Regions from separate parts of the Changpingibacter yushuensis genome, predicted to be linked through region 2. Evidence: riboswitches for the same ligand, from Rfam matches in the RefSeq annotation. Region 2 holds a riboswitch; the other holds the start of a gene.
What was found. Region 2 has a riboswitch for FMN ahead of H2O17_RS01805 (riboflavin synthase). Riboswitches for the same ligand answer to the same signal wherever they lie in the genome.

Region 1: linked by a shared signal. The riboswitch ahead of H2O17_RS06525 (ABC transporter permease) and the one ahead of H2O17_RS01805 (riboflavin synthase) in region 2 are both predicted to bind FMN.

Annotation. Positions count from the first base shown of each region.
Region 1 covers NZ_CP059492.1:1,497,991-1,506,651, reverse strand. Annotated here, with positions in the region: gene rpe (ribulose-phosphate 3-epimerase) at 1-243, shown strand, start outside; gene ppk2 (polyphosphate kinase 2) at 373-1,248, shown strand; gene putP (sodium/proline symporter PutP) at 1,369-2,865, shown strand; gene H2O17_RS06530 (MMPL family transporter) at 2,939-5,161, shown strand; FMN riboswitch at 5,245-5,363, shown strand; gene H2O17_RS06525 (ABC transporter permease) at 5,454-6,227, shown strand; gene H2O17_RS06520 (ABC transporter substrate-binding protein) at 6,284-7,312, shown strand; gene H2O17_RS06515 (phosphoribosyl-ATP diphosphatase) at 7,399-7,662, shown strand; gene hisG (ATP phosphoribosyltransferase) at 7,670-8,512, shown strand; gene H2O17_RS06505 (DUF3866 family protein) at 8,524-8,661, opposite strand, start outside.
Region 2 covers NZ_CP059492.1:430,886-439,546, reverse strand. Annotated here, with positions in the region: gene H2O17_RS01830 (TetR/AcrR family transcriptional regulator) at 1-598, shown strand, start outside; gene H2O17_RS01825 (ABC transporter ATP-binding protein) at 667-1,677, shown strand; gene H2O17_RS01820 (ABC transporter permease) at 1,677-2,852, shown strand; gene H2O17_RS01815 (OsmC family protein) at 3,031-3,462, shown strand; gene H2O17_RS01810 (MarR family winged helix-turn-helix transcriptional regulator) at 3,530-4,045, opposite strand; gene H2O17_RS01805 (riboflavin synthase) at 4,097-4,714, opposite strand; FMN riboswitch at 4,796-4,927, opposite strand; gene H2O17_RS01800 (MarR family winged helix-turn-helix transcriptional regulator) at 5,042-5,383, opposite strand; gene H2O17_RS01795 (UbiD family decarboxylase) at 5,383-6,924, shown strand; gene H2O17_RS01790 (UbiX family flavin prenyltransferase) at 6,921-7,247, shown strand; gene H2O17_RS01785 (PNPOx family protein) at 7,244-7,798, shown strand; gene H2O17_RS01780 (ABC-F family ATP-binding cassette domain-containing protein) at 7,802-8,661, opposite strand, start outside.

The sequences.
Region 1 (8,661 bases), 1.1 Mb from region 2:
TTTGGCGGGCAGTCGTTCCTCGACTCTATGTTGCCGAAGATCGCAAGGACACGCGACGCAGTGCGCCGTTCCGGGCTCGATGTGTGGATCCAGATCGACGGCGGAGTCTCACGCTCGACTATCGAACGAGCTGCCGAGGCAGGCGCAAATAACTTCGTGGCTGGATCTGCAGTGTTCAAGTCTGAGGATGCTTCTGCAGAAGTTGATCTTCTACGAGGACTCGCCGAAAGCCATATGCACTGACTTCTGCAACAACGTGTTTTTGCGCTGTGATCCATAGCGGAACTCGTCATCGCTCCGACCCACGTGTTCCGGAATCTGATCCGTAGGTTTGGTGTGTGAGCTACGGCAAACCCGGCTACGCTGAGCTTCATGACCAAGAATGAAAAGGTGCCCAAGCTCAACAAAGATCTTTACGAAGCCGAGCTGGAGGAGCTGCAAGCCCAGCTGGTCGAGATGCAAGAGTGGGTCAAGCAGAGCGGAAGCCGCGTCATCATCATCTTTGAGGGGCGTGACGCTGCTGGCAAGGGTGGCGCGATCAAGCGGATCACTGAGCCTCTCAATCCGCGCGTCGCTCGTATTGTGGCCTTACCGGCCCCGACGGAGCGTCAGAGGACCCAGTGGTACTTCCAACGCTATGTGGAGCATCTTCCGGCCGCCGGCGAGATTCGGCTGTTCGATCGCTCGTGGTACAACCGTGCGGGTGTGGAGCGTGTCATGGGCTATTGCACCCCCGAGGAGTACCGCAGGTTCCTTCAGCAATGCCCTGTATTTGAACGACTCCTTGTGGATGATGGCATCATCGTGCTCAAGTACTGGTTCTCTGTCTCCGACAAGGAGCAGCTCAAGCGTTTCAAGTCACGACTGACCGATCCCATGCGCAGATGGAAACTCTCCACCACCGACCTCGAGTCGATTACAAAATGGGAGGACTACTCCCGAGCCAAGGATGACATGTTCATCCAGACTGATATCTCTGAAGCTCCGTGGTACGTAGTGGAGTCCGAGGACAAGCGAAAAGCGCGCCTCAACGTTATGCACCACATACTCTCCAGCGTGCCTTGGGAGCGCGTCGAGCTTCCCGAACTGAAGATTCCAAAGCGCCCCAAGTCCACCGGGTACCGCCGAATAGATCGGAGCCTGCAGAAAGAGGTACCAGACTTCGCCGCCACGATTACGTCCGAGCGCATGCCTGCGAGGTATGTGGATAAAGAAGATGAGGTACTCAACGGAGAATCACCTGAATGAGGTCTGGCGCCGGGAGTCGGATGTGGACGCCTGATTCCGAGCTGAACAAGTTGAGATAGGTTTCAGTTGCCCGCGTGCAATCCAGCATCTGCCAAAGTGGTGATGCTACGAACGTCACCGATGATGAAAGATGAACTCATGGACCAGAACTTCATGTACCTAGCGCTCGTAGTGTATTTCGCAGGACTACTCTATATTGGCTATCTCGCATATCGCAGAACTGAGACTCATGAGGATTTCATGGTGGGCGGACGAGGCCTGCCGCCATGGGTCGCGGCGCTTTCTGCTGGTGCTTCGGACATGTCTGGTTGGCTCATAATGGGTCTGCCTGGGGCGATATATGCCACAGGGTTGATTGAATCATGGATTGCGATCGGTTTGTCCATCGGTGCATATCTCAACTGGAAGCTTGTGGCACCTCGCCTCCGGGCGTACACCGAAGTGGCTCGGAACTCCATCACGATTCCCAGTTTCTTTGAGAACCGGCTCAAGGATAAGTCTCATATTCTTCGAATCGCCTCCAGTCTCATTATTCTTGTATTCTTTACGCTCTACGTATCGTCCGGCATGGTAGCAGCGGGAGTCTTCTTTGAGAGTTCATTTGACGGAAGCTACATCGTTGGAATGTTGGTGGTTGTAGGTATCACCCTTATTTACACGTTCTTTGGTGGATTCCTTGGTGCATCTCTGACAGACGTCGCCCAAGGCATCATGTTGTTGGTTGCACTCGGCGTGGTGCCTATCGCTGGGATCATTGCGGTGGGCGGAATAGGTGAGACAGCGCAAACCGTTAGCGCGGTGGCACCCGGAAACCTCTCCTTCTTCGGAACGGGAGAGTTCTCTTCCACAGTTGTGCTCACCATCGTTTCCGGCCTAGCTTGGGGATTGGGCTACTTCGGCCAACCCCATATTGTTGTCAGGTTTATGGCCCTGCGCAGCCCGAAAGAAGCAGGACGAGCGCGTCGAATCGGCATGTCGTGGATGATCATCTCGCTCACAGGTGCTGTGCTATCAGGACTAGTGGGCATTGCGTTCTTCTACAGTCGAAACGAAACTCTGCCGAACCCTGAAACGGTCGTCTTGCGTATGTCAACCCTTCTACTGCATCCTTTCTTCGCTGGTCTGGTACTCGCGGCAGTGTTGGCGGCCATCATGAGTACGTTCTCGAGTCAGCTCGTTGTATGCTCGTCAGCTTTGGTCGAGGATCTGTATAGGGTCATCAATAAGAAGCCACCTTCGGCGCGCCGCCTTGTTCTACTTGGCAGGCTTTGCGTCGTGGTGGTAGCTTTGGCGGCTCTTTTGCTAGCGCTGAATCCTGATGATTCAATTCTTGGTCTAGTCAGTTTCGCATGGGCCGGTTTCGGTGCAGCTTTCGGTCCCATTACCCTTCTCAGCCTCTACTGGCGTAAGCTCACCAATTGGGGTGCTTTGGCGGGCATGGTCACTGGCACTGTCGTCGTGTTCCTGTGGGATGCGCTGAATACGGGCCTGTATGAGTTGTTGCCTGCATTTGTACTCGCCACTGTGGCAGCGTGGGTGGTAAGTCTCGTAACGCATCAGCCCAACTCTGAGATCACTGATGAGTTCAATCGTGCGGAAAATCTGGCAAAGGCGTGACCGGCTTTTCCAAAGCGGTGGGCTGACTCCCGTTTTACATGTCTGGCCGGCAAGCGGCGAGGGGCAGTGGACGATGTTCAGACGGTTGGGTGTGGGCGTATCTCGGCATCCATGGATGGTCATTCTCACGTGGCTGGTTTTGACCTTGACGATGGCTGGGGCCGCCGCATTTGGGTATGGCCACGGCGGGTTGTTCGAGCGAATGGCAACGTCTGACTTCGTTGTGCCGGGTTCAGAGTCAGAGGCAGTCACGGATTCTACTGCTGCCGATCCGCAGTCTGGAGAGTCAGTCATCATCGTGGTCCAAGGCGTAGACCTCCGCGATGATTCGGATTCAGTGGCCGCGTTTGCGCAGGAATACCGGGGGCTTCTCGACGGCGTCGGTGTGGCTTCGGTTGTGGACCCGTTCTCATCGGGCGATCCAGCGGATTCTGCGTCGCAGGCAATGCTCTCCAGTCAGGGTGACGGCTACGTCGTCGTCGTACGTATGGAAGCAGACCTATCCGATTCTGCCGAGGCCAAGAGCCGCCAGAACTTGACGAATGGAATTCAGGAGTATGACGGGAGGCTTGCGAGCACGTTTGGCGGCGCCGCCACTGCTACAGAAGTCTCAGACGCGGCGATTTCTGATTCAACGATGGAGCTCATCCAGCGCGACTTGATCCGCGGAGAGAGCGTCAGCCTTCCCGTGGCAGCGGTTCTCATGGTGGTGGTATTTGGAGGCGTTCTTGCCGCCTGCATGCCTCTCATTGGTGCGATCACAGCAATTCTTGTTGGGCTCGGTTTGATCTGGGTAGCCACGTTCGTCATCTCAATCGATTCGTTTATTCTGAACGTTGTTTCGATTATTGGAGTGGCTCTTTCGATCGACTACGGGTTGCTTGTAGTTGCGCGATTCCGTGAAGAGGGCGCCAAGCTGATGGGAAAGGTGGACCTCGCGGGCCCGCGAGCGCGCCCAGATATCGTCGAGCCTGCCGTGACTGAAGCTGTTGCTATGGCTGGGCGAACGGTGGCGTTCTCCGCTATCACGATTGCCTGTGCCATATCCGGGCTTATGACAATGCGCCTGTATGTACTCAAGACCATCAGCTTGGGTGGAATCGTAGTTACGCTTCTGGCAGTTCTCGCGGCGATTACCTTGGTTCCTGCACTTCTCACCATCTTGGGCCGAAAGATCCTTGGAGTTTCGCCGGTTACTCGCGTCCCGGTATTGAGCGCCTTAGTCCGTATGGTGAGCGATTCCTCGTCCGACGACGGCGTGTTCTCACGGATCGCTCGGCGCGTTCAGGCGCACCCGTGGCGGGTCATGGCGGGCACGTTGGCGTTGCTTGTCATGATGACGTTACCGCTGCACAGCTTCACGATGCGCAGCAATATGAGCGATTACATCCCTCAGGATTCGGCTCTTTCACAAGCCTATGACACGCTTCAGACCAACTACCCAGCACTGGCAACTCCTTCGGTGCAGGCCGTAGTTGGCATTCCTGTGGAGGATTCGAACGCGGTGGTTTCAGCTATAGAGGAAATCAATGGCATAGATTTCGTTGTGGCGCAGCCGCTGGATTCCGATCCGACGATGACCCTCATCAACGTGCGAGTCAGCGCAGCCGATCAGACAGGCTCCGAAGTCAGCGCCGTGATGGAACAGATGCGTGACATGGATGTGGGTTCTCGTATGTGGGTTGGGGGCGCCGCGGCGCTCCAACGCGACATCGTCGACTCTATGACTGCCGACGCTCCGCTTGCTCTTGCCGTGGTAGTGGTTGCGGTGATGGTCCTGCTGTTCCTCATGACTGGATCGCTGTTGGTTCCTATCAAGGCGCTGATTATCAATTCTCTGTCTTTGCTGGCCGCCTTGGGCGCTACAAGCTTCATCTTCCAGCAGGGCATAGGTGTGCCCGTCACGGATGGACTAGTGGCGTTCATTGTTGCGTGCATGATTGCGTTCGGGTTCGGGTTGGCTATGGACTATGAGGTCTTCTTGCTAGCGCGTATCAAGGAGTACTGGGACGCGGGGGAGAGCAACGACCTCGCAGTCGAGAAAGGCCTGCAGCGTTCTGGGCGTATCATCACGTCGGCCGCAGCGATTATCGTGGCTGTCTTCATCGGATTTGCCACTGGCGAGATGATCGCTATTGAGCAAATCGGTGTGGCACTTGCAATCATGGTGGTCACGGATGCCACTATTACGCGCTTGCTTCTTGTGCCGGCCACGATGACGGTCTTGGGCAAATGGAACTGGTGGGCGCCGCGGCCGCTTCAGCGTCTGGCAGAGCGAGTTGGCTTCCGCGAATAGCCAGAGTAGCCGATGCCACACGGAGTGTGACCAGGCCGAAGTTGCGATTGCCGGTGGTGCATGAGCATAATCAAAAAGAACACATTGTGCTCCGGGGTCAGTGAAAGTCTGAACCGGCGGTAATAGTCCGCGACCCGCATTTGCGGTGGACAGGGTGGAACTCCCTGACCGACGGTTAAAGTCCGGATGGGAGGCGCACGTGATTCAGCATGCATGTTCGCTTTGGGCGTCATGCGCATGCTGTCTTTCGTTCGTGTCTGAATTCCCCGAAGCTGAGTAGGGGAGAGGCATCGTGAAGTCAAGAAGGCGCAAAGCTTGGGTTCCATCGTTGGTCCTTGGCATCGTGCTGCTTGGAGTGTGGTGGGCAACCACTACGTTCGGAGTTATTGACACCGCATTTCTGCCAACTCCTCAATCGGCTGTCGGGCGCCTGATCTATGGGCTGCAGCAGGGTTACCTTGCCACGGCCACATGGGTCACGCTTCAGGAAGCTCTTGGCGGCTGCGCGATTGCAGCAATCTTGGGCATACCAACTGGTTACGGCATTGCTAAGTCGCGGCTTTTTGCCCGCGCTGTGCAGCCGTACCTCGCTGCGGCCCAGGCGATTCCTGCGGTTGCAATTGCTCCCCTCTTGACCATCTGGATTGGCTACGGCAAGCTTCCCATCATCGTTTTGTGCACGATTATGGTGGTTTTTCCCGTGGTCATCTCCAGTTCAGTTGGTTTCCGGCATATCAATCATGATGTGCTGGGCGCCGCGCGGTTGGATGGGGCATCGGGCTGGACTCTCATTCGCTACATGGAACTTCCTCTTGCAGCGCCCGGGATTCTAGCTGGATTGCGTACGGGATTCACGCTATCGATCACCGGTGCTGTGGTTGGCGAAATGATCATTGGCGGAAACGGCTTGGGGATGACGCTACTCAGCTCCCAGGGTTCCGCGGACGTCAAAGGCATGTTTGCCACGATCATCTTGCTTGCTTGCTGTGCTATGGCGATCTATGGCCTGATCGCATTCGTTGAGCAGAGAGCGAACTACCTGATTCGTGATGCGCGCCCACGCTGAGTACTCAGCGCATCGGTTGGCGGGGGAACTCGCCGGAAATCTGCATTTGAGGAAACATGAAGAAGATTCTTGCTGTTGTTGTGGGCGCTACATTGGCGCTTGCGGGTTGTTCGAGTCAATCAGACGATTCAGCCACTGGGACTACAACGGATACGACGAAGCTCACGCTGGGCTTGACATACATTCCAGATATTCAGTTCGCACCGTTCTATGTTGCGCTGGAGAATGGGTACTTTGCTGATGAAGGGCTTGACGTGACGCTTCGCCACCACGGCTCCCAAGAGGCACTACTGGGCGCCCTCCAATCGGGCGAAGAGGACGCGGTGTTTGCCGGCGGAGACGAGATGCTCCAGGGGCGTTCAAATGGGATTGACGTGGTCAATTGGGCCACGATGTACCAGGATTATCCTGTCACGCTGATCGTTCCGGCTGATTCGGATATCACGTCGATCGCTGACTTGAAGGGTCATTCGGTTGGCCTCCCAGGTGAGTATGGTGAGAACTACTTTGCCCTGCTCGCGATGATGAATGCCGCTGGCTTCTCAGATTCGGATATCGATGTCCAGTACATTGGCTACACCCAAGCGGCCGCGTTGGCATCGGGACAAGTGGACGCCATTATCGGCTACTCGAATTCTGATCTTGTGACGATAGCTTCGGCGTTGTCAGGGGATGGCTCAACGGGTGCTGCCGATCTCTCGACTGTGCGTTCGATCGATCTTGTGGACGGCGGTTTGCCGTTGGTCGCAGTGGGTATGGGATCGCTTTCTGAGAACCTCAGCAAGAACAAGGAAGCTTACGTCAAGGTGCTGGCTGCATTGGATAAGGCGATCCAGTTCTGCACAGAGAATCCCGATGAGGCCGTGGATATCTCGGCTAAGTACGTCACAGATTTGGTCGACGACGACCGCAAGGCAAATGCCAAGCAGGTGCTAGAGCAGACGCTGAAACTGTATACGGCAGGAGATGTTTTCGGTGAACAGGACGCTGACCTGTGGAACTCGATGGGATCTTTCATGGATCAGAACGGGCTGCTGGGCGGCTCAGTGGACGTCACTGAGGCTTTCGTCGACCTGACCAAGTAGATCGGTTTGCCCTGTCGCGCGGCCCGTTCGCAACTGCATTGCGGACGGGCCGCGTGCTTTGCATTCAGGCCTTGTAAGCTGGGAACGTGAAGACTTTTGACCAGCTCTTTGAAGAGTTGTCCCGTAAGGCAATTGAACGTCCGGAAGGTTCGGGCACTGTCGAGGAACTTGATCGCGGCGTCCATGGCATCGGCAAGAAGATTGTGGAGGAAGCCGGTGAAGTCTGGCTTGCAGCTGAATATGAGAGTGACGAATCCTTGGCTGAGGAGTCCTCTCAGTTGCTCTACCACCTTCAGGTCATGCTGATTGCGCGTGGCCTCACGCTCGACGACGTCTACCGCTACCTCTAGGAAACACATGTTGCGAATTGCCGTCCCCAACAAGGGGTCATTGTCCGCGCCAGCGTCTCAGATGCTTATTGAGGCAGGGTACCGCCAGCGCCGCGATCCCCGGGAACTTGTCCTGACGGACGCTGAAAACGATGTGGAGTTCTTCTTCATCCGTCCGCGCGATGTTGCGGTGTATGTGGGTGCGGGAACCGTGGACGTCGGAATTACTGGGCGCGATCTGCTGTTGGATTCGGGGGCCGATGCTACAGAGCATCGCCCACTTGGCTTTGCCCGCTCCACGTTCCGGTTCGCTGCGCCTAAGGGAACCTGCCAGTCGATCGAACACATTCGCGGCAAGCGGGTTGCCACCGCATATGACGGCCTTGTGCGTCAGTATCTGCAGGAACACGACATCCCCGCTGAAGTGGTTCACCTTGATGGTGCTGTTGAATCGTCGGTTCAGCTTGGGGTGGCAGATCTGATTGCTGACGTAGTTGAGACCGGCTCAACTTTGCGTCAGGCCGGGCTCGAAGTCTTTGGAGATCCGATCCTCAGCTCGGAAGCTGTGCTGATTGTGGGTAACCACGAGATCCCTGAGGGTCTCGAAGTTCTGGATCGCCGCCTAGAGGGTGTATTGGTTGCGCGCCGCTACGTCATGGTCGATTACGATTGTCCAGCCGAGCACCTCGAAGAGGCGATCAAGCTGACACCGGGTTTGCAATCGCCCACCATTTCTAACCTGCATGAGGATGGCTGGTTTGCCGTTCGGGCAATGGTCCCACAAAACGCCACTAACAGAGTGATGGATAGCTTGTATGAAGCAGGAGCCCGCGGCATCATCGTGACGCCGATTCTGGCCTGCCGAGTCTGAGTTCGATTCCGCTACTTCGTTTTCAGAAGATCCGCTGCCGCGAATCCTGCCACCCCGGCAGCGAGGAAGGCGAGCGGATCTTCTGTTTCATTGCGGCCCATGGTTCGCAACGGCACTGGCGATGCGCTGAAGGCTTCGGAGAGGCCCGC
Region 2 (8,661 bases):
CGCACGTGAGCTGTTCGGAACTCGCGGGTATGACGCCGTTTCCATTGAGGAAATCGCCGCTGCGGCCCAAGTCTCCAAGCCCGTGGTCTACGAACACTTCGGCGGCAAGGAAGGTCTCTACCAAGTAATCGTGGATCGCGAAGTGACATCTCTCTCGGAGATGTTGGCTAGCCAGATGATCCCAGGGCAGCACCCGCGCGAGATGCTGGAGAGAATCCTCCTGTCACTGCTGGACTACATTGACGAAAGCCCTGATGGCTTCCGCCTGCTTTCCCACCAATCTCCCACCGCTGTGAGCGGAGGAACGTTCACCACGGTGATTGCCGACGTTGCCGAACAAGTGACGGAAATGCTCGCCCCCGTTATGGAAGAACTGGGTCAAGATCCGCAGACTGCTCCCATCTACGGTCAGCTCTTGGCCGGTGCGATCGGCCGGATCGGCCAGTGGTGGGTTGAGGTACAAGCACCTGACAAGGGCACGGTGGCGGCCCATGTGACCAACCTGCTGTGGCTCGGCCTTCGCTCAATGGAACGCGACCCCCACCTAGTGACGGTTCCCAACCCTGACGGGGAAGAATGGGGAGGCACTCCAAACTAGGATTCCGGCACGAATCAAACGATTTGGTAACCTGTAAACGCAATCACACCTATCTCGTGAGGATAGATATGCCACTCGCTGGCCCAATGCTGGGTATCGATCACCTCAACAAGTCATTTGGATCATTGCAAGCGCTTCGCGATCTCTCCTTCAATGTGGGAAAGGGGGAGATGTTCGGGTTCGTCGGCTCGAACGGAGCAGGCAAGACCACCGCGATGCGGATCATGCTGGGAGTTATGTCTGCCGATTCAGGTGAGGTCACGTGGAACGGCGCACCTATCTCCTTCGAGGCTCGCAAGACGATCGGCTACATGCCAGAGGAACGCGGCCTGTATCCCAGATTCGCCGTGGGGCCACAACTCGAATACCTGGCTCGCTTGCACGGGATGAACAAGTCCGAAGCACACGCAGCAATGGAGTACTGGACTGAGCGCTTGGGCATTCAGGCACGCCGTGAGGACAACGTACAAAAGCTCTCCCTCGGAAACCAGCAGCGCGTGCAGCTCGCAGCAGCACTCATCCACAACCCCACGCTCATGGTGCTTGATGAACCCTTCTCCGGATTGGATCCAGTAGCAGTAGATGTGATGTCTCAGGTCCTCAAAGAGAAAGTGGAATCTGGCGCGTCCGTGGTGTTCTCCTCCCATCAGCTCGATCTGGTGGAGAGGTTGTGCGACAGGGTAGGCATTATTTCCCAAGGTCACATGGTTGCCGAAGGAACAATCAACGAACTGCGCTCCACAGAATCCCAGCAGTTGGCACTCGCTTCCGGAGCTGCACCCGAACAGCTTTCCGCCGCACTCCTCCCGCTCGGCATCACGCTAGCGCCAGACCCGCTCGATGGCAGCGCAGAAGCGCCCGCCATTTCGGGGCTCACCCGCGTGATCTTCAATCAACCCGCCGGAGTTTCAGACCAGACAGTGTTGCAAGCCGCGATCAGCGCGGGACCTGTTCACGAGTTCGGGCCCCGCAGGCCACACTTGACGGACTTGTTCAAGGACGTCGTCGTCGTGACTGCGCCAGATCAACCCGAAACTAAGCCGGCCAAACGGTCACTGTGGAAGAAGGTGGCGCGCTGATGCTAGGACTCATCATCAAACGCGAGTTCACAACACTGCTGGGCTCCAAAGCTATGCGAATCTCCACGGCAGTCATCGTGATTCTGTGCCTCGCCGCCGGCGTAGCTGGCAACATCTTCTTGGGAGATGACAGCTCTGATGATCAGGCAATCCCTGAAGCCACATCCGTATCCATCACGTCTGAAGCCAACGCGCTGACGCCCTATCTTGAGCAACTGGGTGTGAGTGTCGAGGAAACCTCTGGTAATCCAGATGACGTAGCGCGCGATTCCGGCAACGCAGTTATTTCTGGCAGTCCCGCGGCTCCCACCATCACCTCGACCGACGGCGCCGATCCCATCAGGGACGTGGTGGTACTGGCCGCAACGGAGAAGCTGATGGATGAAGCTGGAGCACTGACCCCAGACGTATCAGCGAACCTCGCCGCTCTAGCCAGCACCACTGTCACCAGCGTGGCAACTGACGCCTTCAGTGAGAACCCCATTGGCTACGCCGTGGGCATGGTGGGTGTGCTCATGCTCATGATGATCACGCTCATGGGAATCTCCACACTCTCGGCTGGCGTGGTAGAAGAGAAAGCGAGCCGCGTGGTGGAGATCTTGTTGACCACCGTGCGCCCGCGGACCCTCCTGCTCGGAAAGATCCTAGGCATCGGCTCAGCTATGCTCGTCATCTTCGCGGTGTACCTAGCCGGCATCCTCGGAGGCTTGTGGATCGCAGGACTGCTGGATCAAATCAGCACACTGGGCGCACTAGGCGTGTGGGGATACGTGCCGATGCTGCTTCTGTGGATCGTTCTGGGCTACTTCACATTCGCCGGAATCACTGGCGGAATCTCCGCCACAGTTTCCCGGCAGGAAGATCTGGGCGCAGTTCAGACTCCTCTCATTTTTATGCAGATGATCCCGCTATACCTTGCGATCTACCTTGTGCCCTACCTTCCGGATGCCACCGTAACCAAGGTGCTCTCCTACGTGCCACTCTTTTCCCCTTACCTGATGCCCATGCGTGCGGCAGTCGGTGGAGTCGAGGTGTGGGAGCAAGTGCTCGCTATCGCGCTTACGCTGATCACGATTCCACTGCTCGCCCTAGTGGCCGGCAAGATCTACGAGCGTTCCATTCTGCACACAGGTGAGAGGATCAAGCTCAAGCAGGTCTTGAGGAAGGCCGCATAGTACCTGTCCTGATAGTTGAGTGCGCCCGGCGGACAAAACGCCACCGCGCCGTGGAGCATCCAGTTGTCCTGATAGCCGGGGTGCCCAGCTCCGCAACGTGACCTGAGGCGACCAGACCGCCGGGCTTGACTCGCCCACTAAGCTTGATGACCAAGACGAACTCACGGAAGGGTTGCCCATGACTTCTCAAACTTCAACTCCCACCCAGCCAGACGTCTCCCTAGAGCGCACTGGAACGCGAACCTACCATGCGCAGAACTCGCGTGGCGCAACGTTGGAGATCGGCAAGGGCGAAGGCCAGTGGAGCCCCGGTGACTTGCTCAAGGCAGCCCTGCTGGGCTGCAACGCGATGTCAGCAGATTCCCGCTTGGCGCACGTGTTGGGTGATGACTTCGCATTGAGCGGGGTCATCGCCAACGAGTATCGAGAAGACGAGGATCGATTCACAAAGTTCGTTGTGGAGCTCATCCCCGAGTTCAAGGATCTTGATCCGGAAGCCGAGGCCGACACGCGAAAGCGGGCTCTGGCAGCGATCGCCCGCTACTGCACTGTGGGGCACACCCTCGACCACGCCGTGCCGCATGAAACCATCATCACCCGCGAAGACTGATTCCGGCCCCACCACGGCTTCCGGCCACACCACGGCTTACTTCCCACCACGGTCTCCCTGCTAAGGACTACTTCCCGCCCCGCTCAAAATGGGCCAGAAGCTCACGCAGCAGCGCGGCAAGTTCCCGGCTGGAGTCTGCGCCTAGCCCGTCAAGTTGTTCACTCTCTAGGTCCAGCAGATCTGCCATCGCCTGATCCACGAGCTCCACTCCCGCCGGTGTAGCCTCCACATGAACCACTCGTTTGTCTGTGGGATCTGGAAGACGCCGCGCGTTCCCGCGAGCCACCATTCGATCGATTCGATTAGTAACCGTGCCGGAAGAAACAAGGGTCTCCTGCATGAGGCGCCCCGCCGTCAGGCGATACGGAGGGCCTTGACGGCGCAACGCAGCAAGCATCTCAAACTCCCACGATTCGATCGAGTGGCGCGTAAACGCCTGCCTGCGCATCTTGTCAATGTGGTAAGTCAGCCGCACCATTCGAGAGAACACCGCAAGTGGTTCGGGATCAAAGTCAGGGCGCTCGCGGCCCCACGACTCAACAATTCCATCCACCTCATCACGAGGCTCTCGCGCGGTTTTCATGTAGCCAGATTACTCGACGTCGAGATACTTTCCGCAATACTCAGCCGAAAGTCACGAGATCTTGGCCGGAAGCGAACCCTTCTCTAGGAGCTGTGCCACGTATCTGGCTACGACGTCGATCTCGATGTTGACCGGATCGCCCGCATCTAGGAGCCCCAGATTGGTCATGCGAAGGGTCTCCGGGATAAGCGCCACACCAAACTCATGCCCCACAACAGTTGTCACTGTCAGAGATACTCCATTGAGCGCAACCGCGCCCTTCTCAGCAATGAAACCTGTGAGCGCTTCGGGCGCCTCCACACGAAGCTCAATCCACCCGTCGGAGTCCACACGCCTACTGAGCTGACCCACACCATCCACGTGGCCTTGCACAATGTGCCCATGCAGGCGCCCATCAACCGGTAGCGCGCGTTCAAGGTTGACCCGGCTACCTGCGGTCAGGGTACCCAGCGCAGTGCGGTGCAGCGTTTCCGGCATAATGTCGACGACGAATACTCCTTCGGCTGGCTGGTCCACCACAGTGAGGCAGACGCCAGATACCGCGATGGAATCTCCGCGCTTGGCTCCCTGGACCGCAAGTGGTCCAGCGATGGCCAACGTTGCTCCTCCATGGGGTTGGAGCATGATGTCCTTGACGGTCCCGAGTTCTTCAACAATTCCAGTGAACATGTTCTCTCCCAGATTCTGGCTCCGGGAAGCGCGATGGGAGCGCCGCACATGGGGAGGTAGGCGAATACTCCCCACAATCCACGTGTGATTCTCCCATCCGGACTCTAACCGTCGGTTCTGGAATTTCACCAGATCAACCGTGTGCTACTGAGCAGCACACGGGTCGCGGACTTTAACCGCCGGTTCGGACTTTCACCGACCCCGAAGCACGTGGTGTACTTTGCCTCCCACCATAGTCCTCGCCTCAGCCATCAAGGTGCCCAGACCACATTGACTTCACCACACATGGCGGATTCACAATCGATGGAATGAGCGCGTTCGGCCGCACTAATCGTCGCGTTGGTTAAGAAGCTCGCGCAGCATCCGAGTCAGCTCGATCCGTTGCGGGCCGCTCAATGTATCTAAACTTTTCCGTTCGGCGGTGAAGAACTCATCGAGCACCGATTCGAGCACCACGCGGCCCGGATCGGTTAGGGAAACAGTCTGTTTTCGCGCATCAGTTGGATCGATGTTCCGCTCAATGAAGCCGAGCCGTTGGAGCTTTCGGAGGCGCTTGAGCATGCCGGCTTGTGTGATGAACATTTGGGCCGCGAGCTGCGCTTGGGTCAGATGCTGCTCGTCGCGAGCGCGATAGAGCGCTCCAGCCGATGAATATGGAGGAACAGGCAATGGGCTCAACCAACCACACGCACGCGGCATCGGCGAACACCGCAGTGAACGATCTACGCTCGGCGCTCGCCCTCATCCAGGACGATCCCACGCAGTTCATCACCACGGATCATCCCGTGGACCCAAACGCGCAGCTCGCAGGCGTGTACAAGCACATCGGCGCCGGCGGAACAGTAATGCGACCTACCCGTCGCGGGCCGGCCATGCAGTTCACCAATATCGTGGGCTTTGAGGATGTCAGCGTGCTGGTGGGAATGCTCGCCGATCGAGCACGGGTTGCCAAGCTTCTGGGAGCAACTCCCACTTCTATCAACCACCTCGTAGCAGAAGCTTTCAACCACGCAAGAGAGCCCGTCGTCGTCACAAGGAACGAAGCGCCGGTGCAGGAAAAGGTGTATCTGGCCTCCGAACCGGACTTCGATATCCGCACCCTTCTACCTGCTCCAACGAACACGCCGGTGGACGCCGCACCATTCTTCTGCATGGGCCTGCTCTTGGGCACTGACCCGCAGACTGGGCACTCGGACGTGACGATCCACCGAATCGCCGTGCAGGGCCGCGACGAGCTATCCATTTTCTTCGCACCGGGCCGCCACATTGACGCATTCAGGAAGAAGGCCGAGGCCGCCGGAAAACCGCTGCCTGTGACGATCAATATGGGCCTAGACCCCGCCGTTTACATCGGCGCATGCTTCGAGGCACCAACCACTCCCTTCGGCTATGACGAACTGCAGGTGGCCGGGGGCATCCGCCACGAACCGGTGAGCCTGGTCAAGGCACTAACAGTGGAACAACACGCGATCGCACGTGCCGAAATCGTCATCGAGGGCGAATTGTTGCCCAATGTGCGAGTTCGCGAAGATCAGAATTCGGATACCGGCCACGCCATGCCCGAGTTTCCCGGCTACAACGGCCCGGCGAACCCCTCCCTACCCCTCTTCAAGGTCACGGCAGTCACCACACGCACTCACCCCATCCTTGAGACATTGGTAGGCCCCGGCGAGGAACACACCTCTCTAGCTGGCATCCCCACGGAAGCATCACTCATCCGGGCACTGGAAGCCGCCCTGCCCGGTTTCGTCACCCAGGTTTATGCGCACACCGCAGGTGGCGGAAAGCTGCTAGCCATCATCCAGGTACACAAGGAGAAAGCGTTCGACGACGGCCGTGCCCACCAAGCCGCGTTAGTCGCGTTCGCAACATACAGCGAGCTGAAGAACGTGATTCTTGTTGATCAGGACGTGGATCCGTTCGATACGGATGACGTGCTGTGGGCAATGACCACTCGAATGCAGGGAGATACCGATATCATCACCATTCCTGGCGTCATGGGGCACGTCCTGGATCCATCTCAACAACCCGAATACAACCCCTCGATTCCCGCGAAGGGCGTAACCGCCAAGACTATCTTCGACGCCACCGCACCGTATCGGCTCAAGGAACAGTTCACGCGAGCACAGTTCCTTGAAGTGGACCCGCGGCCGTGGGCACCGCAGCTACATGTTCGATGCGCACCTTGGCCAAGATTGCGAATGGAGTGAGCACATCGCTGGTTTCCCGCGCCGCCGACGTCATACTGAAGGAAAGGCGCCGCCTCGTGCTTGTTGCCCGCGAGGCCCCCTTATCGCTCATCCACCTGCGCAACATGATCACTGTGACCGAAGCCGGGGCGACCGTCTTCCCGCCCGTCCCCGCGTTCTACACCAATCCCACAAGTCTCGCTGACGTGGTGGACCACACTGTTGGCCGGGTGCTTGACCAGTTTGGCATTGACACCGCATCCTTCCCACGTTGGCGCGAAGAGAACCTGCAGGCCTCTTTCCGCCAGAAGCCCGTGATGCGCACAGATGAGGTGTATTCGTGATCGACGCCGAGCCTGACCCCTCTACTCCGTTCGAAGAAGGTGGCGATTTTGCGTTTCCCAACCGGAGTTCTCCACGTTCTGCAGAGCTATCCTTCGACTCACGGGGAAACCAACCTGACCTGGGCGTAGCCTTCACACCGGCAATCGATGCGTTCTTGTGCGAACACACCGTCATGTCTGTGGCGGTCTACGCGAACGGCATGCTGCGGGCGGCAAGCGTGTTCTATTGTCTGGAACGCGGTGCCCCCCGACTGCTCTATTATTCAGACCCCAGCACGCAGCACGGCCGCCTCAGCACCGCCAACCCTCGAATGGCTGCCACCATCGCACGGCAGGAGACCGACGCCGCGGCAATCCGCGGCCTGCAGCTCTACGGAACCACTGAGCTCCTGCAGGCTGAGGCTGCCGAGTCGGCACGGGCAACGTTCGCCGCAGCATTCCCAGCTGTGGACATCGTGCCTGCACCCATCTGGGCGTTTACTCCCTCAGAAGCGAAGCTAGTGGATAACCGTTTGGGTTTTGGCCACAAGGAGCTGTGGCCGGCTTCGTGAGCACTACTCGAGCTGCTCGGATATCTCCAGCCAGTTCATCTCCAGCTCCTCAGCTTCATCCTGGAGAGCTTGCACATCTTGATTGAGCTTTCCGATCTTTTCATAATCGGATTGGTCCGCATCCGCCATCTTGGCATGGATCTTCTTGATCTTGGCGGTGGCCTTGTCCATCTTGCGCTCGATTGCACTCAGCTCCTTGCGCAGGGCATGCACTTGCGCGCCAGTCAATGCGGAAGAGCTCCCCTCGGCAGGAAGCTGTGAACCGGAGCCGGATTCCACTTCAGAGTGAGCCGCAACCTCCTCATCGCGAAGCCGCAGATACTCATCCACCCCACCGGGGAGGTGACGCAATGTGCCGTTCAGGATGGCGTACTGCTGATCTGTTACCCGCTCCACGAAGTATCGGTCATGCGAGACCACGATGAGGGTGCCCGGCCATGAGTCCAGAAGGTCCTCCATGACGGTCAGCATATCCGTGTCCACATCATTCGATGGTTCGTCGAGGATGAGCACGTTCGGTTCAGACAAGAGCACGAGCAGAAGCTGGAACCGACGGCGCTGCCCACCGGAAAGCTCGCTCACCTTGGAGGATAAATGCTCCCGGGCAAATCCGAGCCGTTCGAGCAGCTGGGCAGGAGTCATATCCTTGCCGTCCACAGTGTAGGTAGTGCGGTACTCGGCGAGCACGTCACGCACCTTATCTTCACCGATCTGCTCAAGTTGGCTGAACTGTTGATCCAGCATGGCAAGTTGAACGGTCTTACCTCGTTTGATGCGGCCCGAGGTGGGCGTTAGTGCTCCCGCAATCAATCCGAGCAACGTTGACTTACCTGCTCCGTTCGCACCCATGATCGCGGTGCGTT